2 regions of the Mesorhizobium sp. M0771 genome follow, and region 2 is predicted to be linked to the other one. Evidence: predicted binding sites of a transcription regulator. Region 2 holds the regulator's gene; the other holds the start of a gene.
The links. Region 2 encodes PhoB, which activates phosphate uptake and scavenging genes when phosphate is short. Its sites were predicted from a motif close to TGTCATNNANCTGTCAT; they were not measured.
Positions count from the first base shown of each region.

Region 1 (4,561 bases), on a different contig from region 2:
CTCCATTGAAACACAAAGCCGCCGCCGCATGAGAAAAGCCCTGCGTTTCGTGGCCATGCTGATTATCGTGGTCGCGCTCGCTGCCACGCTCGGCACGCTGGTGCCGCGTCCGCTGTGGCCGGCGTCAGCGGCGGGTGAGGGCACGCGCCATATTCTGGTGCTGGAGAATCCGATCCACACCGACATCGCCATTCCCGTCGATGACGAGGTGCGCCGGCGCTTCCATTTCCTGGTCGCTGCCGGCATCCCTGTCGACGCCCCGGAAGTGCGCTACATCGTCTTTGGCTGGGGCGGCCGGGCCTTCTATCTGGAGACGCCGAGCTGGTCGCAGCTGAAAGCAGTGCCCGTCCTCAAGGCGCTGACACTGGACGCCTCGGTCATGCATGTCGATATCGCCGGGGCCATCGCCGAGCCGCACCCTGCTGTCACCGGTTTCGACATCGATGAGGAACGTTTTGCAGCGCTGCTCGACTATATCGACGCGAGTTTCCAGCAAGGGCCGCATGGTCCGGTCGTCATCGAGAACGCCGCCTATTCCAGCTTCGACCGCTTCTTCGAGGCGAACGGCCATTTCAACGCGCTTGTCGGCTGCAACACCTGGACAGCCGCCGGCCTGCGCACCGCCGGCCTGCGCACCGGCTGGTGGAACCCGCTGCCGGCCTCGCTGGGCTTGTCGATGCGGTTTTATAACTAGCAGTCCTTCATCGCACCGCGACAGTGTTGGATCTTTTGAAGTCAGCGGGACAGCACTCCCCTCTGGCCTGCCGGCCATCTCCCCCGCAAGAGGGAGATCAGCCGTTTTGCCCGCGCTCCTGCTGCAACGCCGGCGATTTTGGCGAAGGCGACGGCGACATCCAATCTCCCCCCTTGCGTGGGAGATGTCCGGCAGGACAGAGGGGAGTGGGAAGGATCGCTACGTCGACGATCTAGACTGCCGAGTGTCCGCTCGCCATCCATAGAGCCAATCGAGGTCGGCGGCGAGCTTGTCGGGCGAGCGCATGGCCAGGAACAGATTGCGGGCGATCGCCACCGGGCCGGCAGCATGCCAGGCGAGGCGGTTTACGGCCCCACGACGCGCGGCCTTGGCGACACGCGGCCGCCGAAGATTTTCCCAGATTCGAAAACTTCTGGGCAGATCGCCAGGGAAATCGGCGATAGCGTCGGCAAGCGTGATGGCATCCTCGATCGCCATTGCCGCGCCCTGCGCGGCAAACGGCGTCATCGCGTGCGCGGCGTCGCCGATCAGCGCGATGCCCTGCGGGCTCGTCCACCGCTTCTGTTCGACGGTGTGGATCGGAAAGGCCGTCCATGGGCCGGCCAGTGCCACAAGCTTCGTCAGGCCCGGCGCGGTGCCGCGCAGGGCAGCCGTGAGGATCGCGGGATCGGCATGGCCCGACCAACCTTCGGCCATGCGCTCGCCCTTGGTGAAGGCGGCGAGATTGAAGGCCCGGCCTTTGCTGACGGGATAGGCGACCATGTGGAAGCCTGGATGCAGGAACGTGGTGACGCAGTCGGCGGCGCCGATCGCGACAAAGGCTTCGCCGGAGGCGCTCTCGGCCGCGATCGTGACTCGCCAGGCGAGTTCGCCCGAAAAACGGCTTTTGACGAAGTCCTCGCCTGCGAGTTGCGCCCGGACCGCCGACCAGACGCCGTCGGCGCCGACCAGCAGTTTGCCGCGTGCCTCGATCTCGCGGCCGTCCACTTCGGCGGTCACGGCGACATATTGCGCGTCTTTGACGATGCCGGTCACGCGGGCGCCAGTGATGAACTCAATCTCCGGCCGTTCAGCCATTTGCGCCAACAGCGCTGCCTGCAGATCTGCGCGGTGAGCAACGAGATAAGGCGACTGCCAGCGCGCTTCGGCGGCGTGCCCGAGCGGTACCCGCGCCAGTTCGCGCAGCGTCCCGGCGTCCTTGAGCACGACCGCTTCCGGCCGCAACGCTGCGGGCAGCAGTCGGTCGAGCACGCCGAGTTTTCCAAGAATGCGTGTTGCGTTGGGCGAAAGCTGGATGCCGGCGCCGGCCGCTTCGAGGTGCTGTGCCTGTTCGATAAGCTTTACCGGATAACCCCGTCCGGCGAAGGCAAGGGCAGCGGTCAGCCCGGCGATGCCGGCCCCGGCGATTATGACCTGCCGGGACCTGATGTCTTCCATCGGGCTTGTCGCGGAAGGATCAGGCGGCCTGGTCGATATAAAGGCAACCAGCCGGCAGCGTTTCCGTCGCCCTCAGCTTCGCCGAATAGCGGTAGAGCGTCGAGCAGTAGGGACAGACCTTTTCATTGTCGTCGCCCATGTCGAGGAACACATGCGGGTGGTCGAAGGGCGGGTTGGCGCCGGTGCACATGAATTCCTTGACGCCGATGTCGATTGCCGGATGGCCCGCATCGTTCTGGAAATGGGGAATGGAACCGCCTGCCATCGTCGTCTCCTTGATCTCGTCGAAAAGCATCTGGAACATAACAGGCCTGTTTGCAAGATCGATGAAATGAAACTGTCGCAAAAGCCTGTCAGAGGATACGTTGAGCCGGTTAAGTGCATGTCCCTGAAATCGGAACGGTTTTCGCCGAAGGGTCATGCGCCACAAAAGCGTGTTAGAGGCATGGCACGTCCAGCGGCGCTCCAAGGGACGGTTGGCGGGGGAAGAGCAGGAACCATGAACGAACTGAAGCCGGTGCAGAGCGAATTCATCAATGTCGAGGTGGCGAGCCCCGAGGGCGGCAACCCCGATCGGTTCGTCAACCGTGAGTTCTCCTGGCTGCAGTTCAACCGGCGTGTGCTCGAGGAATCCCAGAACCAGCACCATCCGCTGCTCGAACGCGTCCGTTTCCTGTCAATTTCAGCCGCCAATCTCGACGAATTCTTCATGGTCCGCGTCGCCGGCCTTGCCGGCCAGGTGCGCGAAGGCATTGCGCTCAAGAGCCCCGACGGCCGCACGCCGGAGCAGCAGCTGGAACAATTGCTGCGCGAGGTCGAGCGGCTGCAGGAGGACCAGCAGAACAGCCTTTCGGCGCTGATGCTGCTGCTCAACAAGGAAGGCATTGAGAGCATCACCCGCGATGCACTGACCAAGGATGAGAAAGTCTGGCTGGAAGACCATTTCCAGGACCAGGTCTTCCCGGTCCTGACTCCACTGTCGATCGACCCGGCGCATCCGTTTCCGTTCATTCCCAATCTCGGCTTCTCGATGGCGCTGCAATTGCGCCACCGCAAGAATGGCGAGGAGATGAGCGCACTTCTGCGCCTGCCGGTGGCGCTGAAGCGCTTCATCCGCCTGCCCGACCGCAAGCAGCACGTTCGCTTCATTCCACTGGAGGAGGCTGTCGGCCTCTATATCGGGAAGCTGTTCCCCGGCTATGAGGTCAAGGGTTCCGGCACCTTCCGCATCATCCGGGACAGCGATATCGAGGTCGAGGAAGAGTCGGAAGATCTCGTGCGCCTGTTCGAGACGGCGCTGAAGCGGCGCCGCCGCGGTTCGGTCATCCGCATCGAATTCGACAAGTCGATGCCCGGCGAATTGCGCGAGTTCGTCGCCGGCGAGCTTGGCGTCTCTTCGAGCCGCATCAGCGTTCTGACCGGCCCGCTGGCGCTCAGCCAGATTTCCGAGATCGTCGCCGTGCCACGCGACGACCTGAAGTTCACCCCCTACAATCCACGCTTTCCCGAGCGCATCCGCGAGCATGGCGGCGACTGTTTCGCGGCCATCCGCGAGAAGGACATCGTCGTCCACCACCCCTATGAATCCTTCGACGTGGTGGTCCAGTTCCTGCGCCAGGCGATGGCCGACCCGGAGGTGGTGGCGATCAAGCAGACGCTCTACCGCACCTCCAACGACAGCCCGATCGTGCGCGCCTTGGTCGACGCGGCCGAGGCCGGCAAGTCGGTAACCGCCCTGGTCGAGCTCAAGGCGCGCTTCGACGAGGAAGCCAACATCCGCTGGGCGCGCGACCTCGAACGCGCCGGCGTCCAGGTCGTGTTCGGCTTCCTCGAACTCAAAACCCATGCGAAAATGTCGCTTGTGGTGCGGCGCGAGGACGGCAAGCTGCGCAACTATGTCCATCTCGGCACCGGCAACTACCATCCGGTGACCGCGCGCATCTACACCGACCTGTCCTTCTTCACCACCGATCCGACGATCGCGCGCGATGTCGCCCAGCTGTTCAACTTCATCACCGGCTATGCCGAGCCGACCGATGAGATGCGGATCGCCATCTCGCCGTTTACGCTGCGCAGCCGTATCCTCAAGCACATTGCCGACGAGGTCGCCCACGCGCTGGCTGGCCGTCCGGCGCGCATCTGGATGAAGATGAACGCGCTCGTCGATCCCAACATCATTGATGCGCTCTATGACGCCAGCCGTGCCGGCGTCGAGATCGATCTCGTCGTGCGCGGCATCTGCTGCCTGCGGCCGCAGGTGCCCGGCCTGTCGGAAAACATCAGGGTCAAGTCGATCGTCGGCCGCTTCCTCGAACACAGCCGCATCTATTGCTTCGGCAACGGCCATGGCCTGCCGTCGGACGAGGCGATCGTCTACATCGCCTCGGCCGACTTGATGCCACGCAATCT
Region 1 covers NZ_JAMYPC010000008.1:148,821-153,381, forward strand. Annotated here, with positions in the region: gene NKI05_RS14925 (TIGR02117 family protein) at 29-694, shown strand; gene NKI05_RS14930 (FAD-dependent monooxygenase) at 914-2,152, opposite strand; gene NKI05_RS14935 (zinc-finger domain-containing protein) at 2,172-2,417, opposite strand; gene NKI05_RS14940 (RNA degradosome polyphosphate kinase) at 2,652-4,561, shown strand, end outside.
Region 1: the regulator PhoB is predicted to act here: its motif matches at 2,480-2,496, upstream of NKI05_RS14940 (RNA degradosome polyphosphate kinase).

Region 2 (4,561 bases):
CTCGATCAGGCGATCATAGCCGACGACCGGAATGCCTTCGTCCAGCGCCTTCTGCACCGCCGGGCCGATGGCCGAGGCGTCCTGCGCCAAGATGATCAGCGAGTTGGCGCCCTGCGAGATCAGGCTTTCGACGTCGGTCAGCTGCTTGCCGGGATTGGACTGCGCGTCGGCCGAAATGTACTTGTCGCCGGCGGCTTCGATCGCCGTTTTCATCGCCGCCTCGTCGGTCTTCCAGCGCTCTTCCTGGAAGTTCGACCACGACACGCCGATGACCTTGTCCTTCGCCTGCGCGACCGACATCAGCGCCAGCGACATGGCGACACCCGCCAGCATGGCGGCTGCAAATCTGTTCATTATAACCCTCCCTGCGCCGCCCACGGCGCGACAAAACCGGCCCGAAGGCCTGCACAAAGAGGCTCCATTTTTTCGAGCCTCGAAAAAATACTGGTTCAATGATAAGGCACTGTCAACATCGATTATGATGGATTCTGATGGCGTTGCCGCATTTTTTCGAGCTCCGCAATAAACAATGACAGGGCTGCCGGCGTCTGCCAATATTTGGCTGGTGCCGTCGAACGCCTTCACTATCATGAGGCGCGAGGAGGCCGGGAGGAAAACAAATGTCGGTTGGGATCCGCCACGACGATCTGCGCCGTCGCAACCGTGCGATGGTGATTTCGGCCGTGCGCCGGGCCGGCCAGCCGTCGCGGACCGAGATTGCGGCGACCACCGGCCTCAGCCATTCGACGATATCGGCAATCTCGTCTGATCTAATTCAAGAAGGCATCCTGATTGAAGGCAAGCCTGGCGAGACCGGCTCGCTGAAACGCGGCCGGCCGCAGGTCGGCCTTGGCCTCAACCCGGAAGCGGCGGCGGTCATGACCGTGGTGCTGTCGCTGAACTTCCTCTCCGTCACCGTCATCGACTATGCCGGCCAGGTGGTCGCGGAAGAACAGCGCCGGCTCGACACGCTGACCATGCCGCGCGACGAGCTGATCGGCGAATGCGTAGCAATCGTCGGGCGGCGTCTCGCGGACCCGGACCTCGATGTCCAGAGCATCGCCCGCATTGCCATGGGCATCCAGGGCATCACCGATTCGCAGGCGCGGGCCATGCTGTGGTCGCCAATCACGCCACTGACCGACATTGCCTTCGCCGACATGTTGGAAGCGGAATTCGGCATTCCTGCCACCATGGAGAACGACTGCAATATGATGGCGGTGGCCCTGCAATGGCGCCAGCCCGAGCGCTACCGCGACAATTTCATCGCGATCCTCTTGTCGCACGGCATCGGCATGGGGCTGGTGCTGAAAGGCGAACTGTTCACCGGCACCCATTCCTCGGGCGGCGAGTTCGGCCACATGATCCACCGTCCGGGCGGCGCGCTCTGCCGCTGCGGGCGGCGCGGCTGCGTCGAGGCCTATGCCGGAAACTACGCCATCTGGCGCAGCGCCAAAATGATGGGCGAGGATGCCGAGCCGGTCGATATCGGCGACGCTGATATGCGCGCACTCGCCGCGCGCGCCCGCGAAACCGATGGCCCGGAGCGCGAAGCCTATCGCAGGGCCGGTGAGGCGCTCGGCTTCGGCCTCGGCAGCCTGTTTGCTCTGATCGATCCGGCACCCGTCGCCATGGTCGGCGTCAGCGCCGCCGCCTTCGACCTGATCGAACCGGCATTGCGCGAAGCGATCGCCCAGACCGCCGGCGGCCAGCACTCGAAATCGATCTCCTTCGACACCGAGCCCAACGAGCTGCCGCTGATCCGCGAAGGCTGCGCCATGCGCGCGCTCGGCTTCGTCGACCAGGAGATTTTCGCGCCGGGCATTCAGGCGAAATCCGGCAAGCATGTCGCCTGAATGGCCGGCAACGGCGCGACGCGCAGCATCCTAGTCTTCCCTAATAGCGTAGCCGGCGCCGCGAATGGTACGGATGACATCCGGCATGCGGCCGTTGTTGACGGCCTTGCGCAGCCGCCCGACATGCACGTCGACGGTTCGCTCGTCTATATAGATCGTCTCGCCCCAGACATTGTCGAGCAGTTGGCTGCGCGAGAACACGCGGCCGGGATGGCGCATCATGAATTCGAGCAGCCGGAACTCGGTCGGTCCGAGCCTGATCTCGCTCTTCTTGCGGTAGACCCGGTGCGATTCTCGATCGAGCACGATGTCGCCGACCTTGAGCACGCTCGACAGCACTTCCGGCTTGGCGCGGCGCAGCAGCGCTTTCACGCGCGCCATGAACTCCGGCGTCGAGAATGGCTTGACCAGATAGTCGTCGGCACCGGTGGACAGGCCGCGCACGCGGTCGCTTTCCTCACCGCGCGCGGTCAGCATGATGATCGGCAGCCGCTCGGTTTCGGGCCGCACTCTAAGCCGCCGGCAGAGCTCGATGCCGGAAACAGCCGGCACCATCCAGTCGAGCACCAGGAGATCGGGCACGTTTTCCTGCAGGCGGATCTCGGCCTCGTCGCCGCGTGTCACCACCTCGACCTGATAGCCTTCGGATTCGAGGTTGTAGCGGAGGAGCACGCCTAGTGGCTCCTCGTCCTCCACGACCATGATGCGTGGCGCGATCATATGCAGTTCACCCTCATCAGGCCGGCGTGGCCATCGCCGTCTCGTCCTGCTTCGGACGATTGGCGGGCAATTGCTGGCCGGTCAGCACATAATACGCATTTTCGGCGATGTTGGTGACATGATCGCCGATGCGCTCAAGATTCTTGGCGCAGAACAAGAGATGCGTGCAGGCGGTGATGTTGCGAGGGTCTTCCATCATGTAGGTCAAGAGCTCACGAAACACGGACGTGTATTTGACGTCGATGCGCTCGTCGTCATTCCTGAGTTTTGCAAGCGCTGCCGCATCGGTGGCGGCATATTCCTCGACGACGCCTTGCACCTGGATCAGCACCAGTTGCGCCATGGCGTCGATGGAGTGCGAGAGGTCGCGCGGCGTGACGCTCAAGCCCACGGTGCCGACGCGTTTGGCGATGTTCTTGGCGAGGTCGCCGATGCGCTCGAGGTCGCCCGCCATGCGGATCGAGCCGACCACGGCGCGCAGATCGTTGGCCATCGGCTGGCGCTTGGCGATCAGCGTGATGGCGCGGTCGTCCAGTTCGCGCTGGCGCGCATCCATGATGGCGTCGTCGGAAACGACACGCTGTGCCAGCGCATTGTCCGAATTGAGCAGCGCCCTGGTCGAGCCGCTGACCATCGAGCCTGCCAGATCGCCCATGTCGCGGATCAGCTTGCTGATCTGCCCGAGCTCTTCATCGAAGGAGGCGACGGTATGTTCACCCATGATCTTGGTCCTCGTGCCTGAAAATTCACCCGCCGGACGGCTCAGCCGAAGCGGCCGGTAATGTAGTCCTGGGTGCGCTTGTCGTCGGGGTTGGTGAACATCTTGTCGGTGGCGCCCTCCTCGACGAGATAGCCGAGATGGAACATCGCCGTGCGCTGCGACACGCGCGCCGCCTGCTGCATCGAGTGGGTGACGATGACGATCGTGTAGTTCTGGCGCAGTTCGTCGATCAGCTCCTCGACACGGGCGGTGGCGATCGGATCGAGCGCCGAGCAGGGCTCGTCCATCAGGATCACCTCCGGCGACACGGCGATGGCGCGCGCGATGCACAGGCGCTGCTGCTGGCCGCCGGACAGGCCGGTGCCGGGCTCCTGCAGGCGGTCCTTGACCTCGTTCCAGATCGCCGCCTTCTTCAGGCTCTGCTCGACGATCTGGTCCATGTCGGACTTGCGCTTGGCCAGCCCATGGATGCGCGGGCCGTAGGCGACGTTCTCGTAGATCGACTTCGGGAACGGGTTGGGTTTCTGGAACACCATGCCGACGCGGGCGCGCAGTTCGACGACATCGATGTTCTTGTCGTAGATGTCGTCTTCATCGAGCGTGATCTTGCCGGTCACCCGCGCCAAATCGATGGTGTCGTTCATGCGGTTGAGGCAGCGCAGGAAGGTCGACTTGCCGCAGCCGGACGGGCCGATCAGCGCCGTCACCTGGTTCTGACGCACGTCGAGATTGACGTCGAACAACGCCTGCTTCTCGCCGTAGAAGACGCCGACCTTGTCGCCGCGCATCTTGATGACTTCGTTCGACTTGGCGTTCATTTTGTCGCCCACTGCATTCTCAAGGGACTGTTCGGTCATGATGTTCATACCAAATTGCCTTTTTTCTACCAGCGCCGCTCGAAGCGGCGCCGGAGCACGATCGCGGTGATGTTCATGGCCATGAGGAAGACGAGCAGGATGATGATGGCGCCGGACATGCGCTCGACAAAAGCGCGCTCAGCCTCGTTTGCCCACATATAGATCTGAACCGGCAGCGCGGTCGCCGGATCGAAAGGCGTCGTCGGATAATCGGCGACGAAAGCGACCATGCCGATCAAGAGCAGCGGTGCTGTCTCGCCGAGCGCACGCGCCAGGCCGATGATGGTGCCGGTAAGGATGCCTGGGGCGGCAAGCGGCAGGATGTGATGGAACACCATCTGCATCTTGGAGGCGCCGAGACCTAGGGCCGCCGAGCGGATCGACGGCGGCACCGCGGCGAGGGCGGC
Region 2 covers NZ_JAMYPC010000020.1:53,868-58,428, forward strand. Annotated here, with positions in the region: gene xylF (D-xylose ABC transporter substrate-binding protein) at 1-354, opposite strand, end outside; gene NKI05_RS25630 (ROK family protein) at 621-1,856, shown strand; gene phoB (phosphate regulon transcriptional regulator PhoB) at 1,887-2,576, opposite strand; gene phoU (phosphate signaling complex protein PhoU) at 2,593-3,297, opposite strand; gene pstB (phosphate ABC transporter ATP-binding protein PstB) at 3,339-4,163, opposite strand; gene pstA (phosphate ABC transporter permease PstA) at 4,181-4,561, opposite strand, start outside.